2 regions of the Buttiauxella sp. JUb87 genome follow, and region 1 is predicted to be linked to the other one. Evidence: predicted binding sites of a transcription regulator. Region 1 holds the regulator's gene; the other holds the start of a gene.

Region 1 (4,187 bases):
GCCGCTGCTGGCATCGTTGCAGCGCAATTTCACACGACTGCAAATAGCGCTGGGCTAAATCCGGTGTCAGCATGTTGTGCTCGCGCGCAAGCGTAGTCATGGCGTTGATGTGCTCGACAATAAACTGGCTGTGCGTCACCCACAATTTCATATCTGCCAGGTAATGCGAGTTAAAACCGGGTTCCTGCATCGCCTGATTCAGTGAGTTAAACAGCGCATTATGGGCTTGATTGACCTTCATTCGTTGCCAGGCTAGCGGCGTGGGTTCGGGATCGTTGCTCAGAATCAGGCGAATCGCGTCCTGGTCTTTTTCAAGCGCGTCGTGGGCGTTCTGGCGCAACAAACCGCTTTGCCACTGCGGCCACAGCCAAACCATGCCGCCGAAGGCAATCAAACAGCCGAGCAGAGTATCAATCAAGCGCGGGACGATAAATTGCTCGGCGCTGAGTGTGAGCAGTTGCAGGGTATATACCGCCGTCACGGTAAAACCAATCGTCGCCCAGCCATAGCTCTGGCGAATAAACAAATAGCTGACCAGCGTAATGACCAGCATCGCGGCCAGGGCAATGCTTTGTGGGAAGTGAAAGTGCAGGGCGATACCCGCAATCGCCAGGCCAGCAATGGTCCCTGCCGAACGGTGCAGAATGCGTACCCGCGTGGCGCCGTAGCCGTTTTGCGTAACGAACATCACCGTCATTAAAATCCAGTAGGGTTTCGGCAGATGTAAAAATGCCCCGAAAAGACTGGCGATGGTTAGCATTACGCCTAGTCGGGCGGCGTTGCGCAGGGCGGCAGATTTCAACGACAAATAGCTTTTCAGTGCTGCCCACAGCGGTAAACGGCGCTGCCGGTCTTCCATTAAATCACGGGCGTACAGAGGGCGTTGGATGCGCAGCACGCGGGCGATACGGCTGAAGTGATAATGACAAAACTGCCCAACCGGGTTGTCCGGATTCTGGCGAGCAATTTTCTCGAGGGCTTCAATTTGTTTCTCCATCGTAAAACGCTGTGGGTAACGATGGTAGAGAATGTCATCGGCCAACACGCGCAAGCGTGCCGCAATGGTCTGCGCATTCCAGCGAATAACCGCTTCTGCATGGCTTTTCGCGACAAGTTTTTGCACCTCGGCAGGCTGGTGCAAACTGACGGAGATGTGCTCTTGCAAATCTAACGCTATCTGAAAAGAGCGTAACAAATGTTTGTAACCGTTCTGCTGATTTGCCGACAGCATATGCAGCTGTTGGTAGCAGATGGTGATCAGGTCTACGGCTTTTTGCTGGCGAGCCAGCAGTGGAGGCAGCGCTGTTTCGGGATCAGCATGTTGTGTCAGCATGCCGTATTTGGCTTCACAGTACTCCGCCAATTGGCGATAGAGCAGGCTTAACGTTTCGCGCAGCGGCTGCTCACGCCACATCCAGAACCAAAACCAGTTAAAGACTCCGTACCAAATCGTGCCGGAGACATATAACACCATCGGCTTCCAGATAGGCATATTGCCGGCCATGCTTAGCGTAAAGATGGCCGCAATCAGCGATGCCGGAAGCAAACGTGCGTGCAGGGCGCTGATTTCAGCGGTGACGCCCAACAAGAGCGCCATCACCATAAGAATGATGGGCAATGGGACCGCGGTGTAGAGCAGCAAAAGCTGCATGATTAAACTGCTGGTCGCAAAAAGAGTGCCGCCAACAATCAGGCGTTTAAAAAAACGCTTATGGGGTGTATCCAGACCAGCAATGTTGCAACAAGCGGGCACTAACGAGAAAAGCAGACCTAACTGCAAATTCCCCAGTAGTAAACCGATCCCCACAGGAAGGCACAGCACCAGCGTTTGCCGCAGTGCATAGTTAACTTCAGGGTGATAGATTAATCTTCTCCACATATGCTTGTCATACTTTGTGTTGCAGGTGTTTGGATTTTAAAGACAAAAAAAGGCGTGTCCATAAAGCAACACGCCTTTTTTGAAACGGAAATTAACGAGTGCCGTAAACGACGATCGTTTTGCCGTGAGCGGAGATCAGGTTCTGATCTTCCAGCATTTTCAAGATACGACCGACAGTTTCACGAGAACAACCGACGATCTGACCAATTTCCTGACGGGTAATTTTAATCTGCATACCGTCTGGGTGAGTCATTGCATCAGGCTGTTTTGCCAGGTTCAACAGTGTCTGCGCGATACGACCAGTCACATCGAGGAATGCCAGGTTACCGACTTTCTCAGAAGTGACTTGCAGACGACGAGCCATCTGGGAAGAAAGACGCATCAGAATGTCTGGGTTTACCTGGATCAGCTGGCGGAATTTTTTATAGGAAATTTCAGCCACTTCACAGGCAGATTTAGCACGGACCCAGGCACTACGTTCCTGGCCTTCTTCGAACAGCCCTAACTCACCAATAAAGTCGCCCTGATTCAGATAGGAGAGGATCATTTCCTTGCCCTCTTCATCTTTGATCAGAACAGCTACAGAGCCCTTGACGATGTAATACAGCGTCTCTGCTTTTTCACCCTGGTGGATCAGTGTGCTCTTCGATGGATACTTATGAATGTGGCAATGGGACAAGAACCATTCGAGAGTCGGGTCTGTTTGCGGTTTGCCAAGCACCATGCGCGGTTATCCTCTGTTTATAACTGGCTACCAACGACAGGACGCTAAACATCCTGTCTGGCGTTGCAAGTATTAGAATATTCCCCACTTTGGGGAGATGGCATGCAAGTCATTCTTGCTGCCTGTAATTAGTGACGTCCTTTGCATCTATGCATTACGTCAATGTATCAATGTAGCATCCGGATTGTTTTAGCATAGCTTTTGGCAGGTGTCTCCTATTGTCTCGTTTCAGCATGACGTAGGTCGCCTTCCGTTGCCAGTTTTGCTGCATCCGCGTACTCTGGAAGGTAATTTTTTCAATGGGAGAAGCAACATGCAGGCACGTGTGAAATGGGTTGAAGGGTTAACTTTCCTTGGTGAATCCGCTTCAGGACACCAGATTCTGATGGACGGTAATTCTGGCGATAAAGCACCGAGCCCGATGGAAATGGTACTGATGGCTGCCGGGGGTTGCAGTGCAATCGACGTGGTTTCTATTTTGCAAAAAGGCCGCTACGACGTCACTGACTGCGAAGTGAAATTGACCTCTGAGCGTCGCGAAGAAGCTCCTCGTCTTTTTACTCACATCAATCTGCATTTCATCGTGACAGGCAAAGAGCTAAAAGATAACGCGGTTTCCCGCGCGGTTGATTTATCTGCTGAGAAGTATTGCTCTGTTGCACTGATGCTGGAAAAAGCCGTAAATATCACGCACAGCTACGAAGTCATTGAAGGCTAGTGTGCAAAACAGGGCGGTTACTCGCCGCCCTGAATATTGATATTTCGTCCTTCTGCCAGACGCTTCACTAACGGCGTCATGATCAACTCCATCGCCAGCCCCATTTTGCCGCCCGGTACCACTATTGTATTGATGTGGGAAATGAATGAGCCTTGCAACATGGCGAGCAAGTACGGGAAATCGATGTCATCCAGCCCGCGAAAATGAATCACCACAAAACTTTCATCCAGCGATGGAATTCCGCGTGCAGCAAACGGGTTAGAGGTATCTACAGTCGGGACACGCTGGAAGTTAATGTGCGTGCGTGAAAATTGTGGCGTGATGTAATTGATGTAGTCGTCCATTGAGCGCACCACTGAATCCATCACCGCTTCCCGGGAATGCCCACGTTCGCTGGTATCACGCACCAGTTTTTGAATCCATTCCAGGTTGACAATCGGCACTACGCCAACCAGCAAGTCGACGGCATTCGCCACATCGTGCTGTGGGGTGACGACTCCACCATGCAATCCTTCATAGAACAACACATCGGTCGGTTCAGGCAGCGATTGCCATGGTGTAAACGTCCCAGGAATTTGGTTCCAGGGGACGGCTTCGTCATAGGTATGAAGATACTTACGCGATTTACCTTGCCCGGTTTTTCCGTACTCGATAAACGTTTGTTCCAGCAGGCCGAAGTCATTCGCTTCCGGACCGAAGTAACTGATATGGCGGCCTAAGTCGCGTGCTTTACGAATAGCCATATCCATTTCAGGACGCGTGAAACGATGGAAGCTGTCACCTTCAACTTCGGCAGCGCGCAGGTTGAGTTGCTGGAATATTTTGCGGAAGGCAAGGCTGGTGGTGGTCGTTCCCGCGCCGCTGGA
Region 2 (4,187 bases), on a different contig from region 1:
CTGGTACCACATTGGTGGTGATTCTGATGTTGTATCTCTTCGGTGGGGCAATGCTGAAAGGCTTCTCCCTGACGATGCTTATCGGTGTTTCTATCGGTACTGTTTCTTCCATTTACGTCGCGTCCGCGCTGGCGTTGAAGCTGGGCATGAAGCGCGAGCACATGTTGCAGCAGAAAGTGGAAAAAGAAGGTGCGGATCAGCCATCGATTCTGCCTTAACCTTTAGGGTTTTGCTGGAAGCTAAAACCGCAGCCATTGTGCTGCGGTTTTTTTTCGTCTGAGTAAAAGTCTCCTGACAGTATGCTGTCAGGAGGGGCTAGTTAGACTCAATGTTGAACATCATCATTGAGGAGTTAAACATGAGCACTATCATCAATTGGTTTGAAATCCCGGTACAGGATCTGGAACGTGCAACAGCATTTTATGAGGCTGTTTTCGCGACTGATTTTCATCGTGAAACGATGTCTGGAATGGAAATGGCAATCTTCCCACATACCAAGCCGAATCCCGGTGGAGCACTACTAAAATCTGATGCGTTTAAACCTTCTGCGCAAGGCACGGTGGTTTACCTGCATGCGCCTGATTTAAGCGCCATGCTTGAACGGGTGGCCAAGGCCGGAGGCGAATGTGTGTTCGGCCCGCAGGAATTACCGGATGACATTGGTACTTTTGCACTCATCACCGACAGCGAAGGGAATCGGGTTGGCTTACATCAACCGTCTTGAGTACGGATATACTGAACAGAAAACGCCTGCCGGTTATGCTGGCAGGCATCACATCGTTCACAAAAGAAACCTATGAGCCGAAGAGCGGATCGCCTTTTTCAAATAGTACAAATTCTGCGTGGACGTCGGTTGTCGACGGCGGCTCTGCTTGCCGAACGCCTCGAAGTATCCGAGCGTACTATCTACCGTGATATTCGTGATTTGTCCCTGTCTGGCGTTCCCATTGAGGGTGAAGCGGGCTGCGGTTATCGCTTATTACCCGGCTATGATTTGCCGCCGTTGATGTTCACCCCTGGTGAAGTGGAAGCGTTAGTTGCGGCGATACGTTTAGTGCAAACGTGGAGTGGTGAAACACTTGCGCAAGCGGCGGGCACAGCAGAGGAAAAGTTGCTTGGGGTACTGACGCCGCAGCGGCGAGTTGTTGCGGAGCGTTGCCGCATCATTTCGCCAGACTTTAACAAATACCCGCAGGTTAAGACCTGGTTTGATATTTTTCATCGTGCAATCGGGGAGTTACAGGTGCTTCATGTTTGTTATGAAGATGAGAAGGGGCGAACGTCGAACAGGAATGTCCATCCACTTGGGCTGACATTTTGGGGCGAGGTATGGCTGCTAGTCGCCTGGTGCGAAGTGCGTGAGGATTACCGCAGTTTTCGACTCGATCGCTGTGTATCGGTAGATCCAACAGGACGATACTTTTCAGAGCGGCCAGATCGTTCATTGGCCCATTTTATCCAATTGCAGCAAAGTGAAGGATGTTTGCCGGAAACAAAAAAGCCGATCGGCTAAGAGCAGATCGGCTTTTTCTAAAGCTTCAGACGGTTATCAGAAGTTGTACCCAACCACTAAGTAACCACCCCAACCGGTAGAGCGCACGTTGAAATCACCTTCACCGAAGTTCAGGCTGGCGTTATCTGCCCACTGACCACCGTTGTGCCAGTAACGGGCAACAACTGAGTAGTGCCAGTGATCGTAGTTTAGAGCCAGGACATGGCTGGAAGCGATAGAGTTGCTGGTACGCGCATGTTTGCCGTTATTGTCGATGAAGTTGTCATCGCCCAGATCTGAACCCCAGTCAAAGTTGGTGAAGCCGATGTAGCTCAGGTTACCACCCCACAGGCTGGTAATCGGTACAAAGTATTTCACTTTAAAACGGTAGCCATCCCACTGGTTTTCGTTGGATGCGCCATAGTTCTGCCACTGGTATTTCGCATACACGTTCAGAGACAGGCTCATTGGCAGACCGGTGTCGATATCGGTGCCCAGACCCATGTACCAGGTGTTTTGTTTGCTGGCATCGTTACCGTGCGCGCCCATATCATAGATATAGTTGTTGGCGATGTACCACTCTTTGAATGGGCCAAATGCCAGGCTGGTGCCGGTCAGCTTATCAATAGAGAAGCGCGGTTCGATCTCCATGAACATACGTGAACCGTCGTCCCAGATACCTTTGTCGTTGCCGTTACCCCAACCGAAAGTTTTTGGAATATCGATGTAGCCATAAAAATCTAACCAATCTTTTTTGGCAAATGCTTCATATTCCAGATACACGTCGTTAGTGATCTGTGGTCCAAAGCGGGTGTGGTAGCTGCCCACAACGTTGACACTTTGATGCCACCAGTCGGAAACATATTCGGAATTTTTTGTATCTTCGGCGTGAGCCGTGAAAGAACTTGAAAGCGCCAGGACGGTGCTAGCCGCCAAAATAATTTTTTTCATTTTATATGCCACTGTTTTTTACATGATTCCCGTGAGGGCAGGGAGCGAGTGATCACCTAAAGTCATCAACCATTCAGCTGGTTTCTTATTGACGCGCCTATTATAGAAATCCCTGCTCACAAAAATATGCTTCATTTCACATTATCGCTGCATGCGTAATCGATTGCGTTCACGTTTGCGCACATTAAAAACGGGCGAGATTTTACCTGTATCGCCAATTTAAGCAAACAGAAGCTAATTGGTTACAAGTTTATGTGATTAAGATCACTAGATTTAATGCTGTGATGAGAGGGTTTTTAACGCATAGCGTCCAGGTAGATGTAACAAAAATCGTAGATGTGACTGTGGGTTACCCCCGCAAAGACCTGTCTCTTATATTCGGCACATCCCTGTGCCGAACCACTTCGTGGCCAACGCAAGCGTTGTTCAAAAATGTTCCTGACATTTTTGTCCGACGATCGCTCTCTTTCGCTGCTCCGGCAGCTCAACCCTGATTTATGGGGAACACCGGGGCAATTTATACCGGGAACAAGGTCAAAACCGGATCGGTGCTGTCTTTAGCCTTTGACGTTGACCCTGGGTTCCGGCTTCAATCGCGTCGTTTTTCACCCTTCAATCGGGGTCACGTGGTCGGGAACCACGTGAGTGAGCGATCGTCGGGAACGAGTCGCGAACGACCGCGAATGTTGGGTGAAAAACGGTGTTTACCGCTTGCGGCGATTGATTTGCCGGGAGTCTGGGTTCTTAGGGTGACGACGGTGGTCACCCTAAGACGTTCACCGGTTCAGTGGCTATATAAAACACTGAACACCGAGTGAACGGAACAGTCTCCCAACTCACTGAGATGTCACTAAGAGACGGCACAAGCGTGAGGGTTGTGGCTATTATTGCGCGGGCAATGCCTGTGAAGGGTCTACAGGCTGAATGTCATGAATACGAACAAAACCTGGTTGATTAGGTGAGAGCCCGGAAAGCTGCAACGGGATACTGATATCACTCGGCGCTAATACACTCGCAGGCGCATTGAATTGCTGCGATTGCACGTTAACTTCCTGGTAGTTATCCGTGGTGCCTTGAATCTGCCCCCATTCGACTTTGCCGGTGAAAGCAGGCAGCGGATCGTTGGATTCACCTTTGATAATCAGCATGACGCGGCTACCGTTCGCTTCCTGGGTGATGCTGCTCAGTGACATTTGCAAATTGCCTATTTGGCTATTCAGGCGCGCTGGCGTTTTTGAACCGGGTAATAAATAGACGCCGGTTGTTGATTTGGCATTCAGCGCATTTTGCTGCGTAAGTTTGACGGTTTGGTCAGTGAGTTGTGTCATCTCTTTATTCAATGAACCCACTTCGCTCTTCATCTGGCGCACTTCAGTTTGTTGGGCACAAGCACTGAGACTCACCAGGCTGGTAACCAGGATAATTCTTAGGTAACTCTTTGTCATGAATAGTTTTTCCTTAAGGTTTTGTCCTGATTTAAGCGTAGCTGTTCGCCATTGAAAAGTCATATTTCGCGGGATGAGGCGGCGTTGCCTTTGTACTCCTGCCACTTCGCGGTAAACTATTGTTCATTTGAATAATCCTTCAGGACGCGCCATGCATTGCCCATTCTGTTTCGCAGTAGACACCAAAGTGATTGATTCCCGTCTTGTTGGCGAAGGGTCTTCCGTGCGTCGTCGCCGTCAGTGCCTGGTTTGCAATGAACGTTTCACGACTTTTGAAGTGGCGGAGTTGGTGATGCCGC

The links. The regulator CRP, encoded in region 1, controls carbon source genes, mostly activating them, when cyclic AMP is high. The targets are predictions, from matches to a motif close to ATGTGANNNNNNTCACAT.
Region 2: the regulator CRP is predicted to act here: its motif matches at 2,696-2,713, upstream of EC843_RS12535 (nucleoside-specific channel-forming protein Tsx).

The regions. Positions count from the first base shown of each region.
Region 1 covers NZ_SNVY01000002.1:45,120-49,306, reverse strand. Annotated here, with positions in the region: gene EC843_RS08630 (YccS/YhfK family putative transporter) at 1-1,879, opposite strand, end outside; gene crp (cAMP-activated global transcriptional regulator CRP) at 1,971-2,603, opposite strand; gene EC843_RS08620 (OsmC family protein) at 2,917-3,321, shown strand; gene EC843_RS08615 (phosphoribulokinase) at 3,339-4,187, opposite strand, start outside.
Region 2 covers NZ_SNVY01000003.1:90,196-94,382, forward strand. Annotated here, with positions in the region: gene secF (protein translocase subunit SecF) at 1-218, shown strand, start outside; gene EC843_RS12525 (VOC family protein) at 359-724, shown strand; gene EC843_RS12530 (YafY family protein) at 797-1,513, shown strand; gene EC843_RS12535 (nucleoside-specific channel-forming protein Tsx) at 1,550-2,443, opposite strand; gene EC843_RS12545 (DUF3251 domain-containing protein) at 3,328-3,888, opposite strand; gene nrdR (transcriptional regulator NrdR) at 4,040-4,187, shown strand, end outside.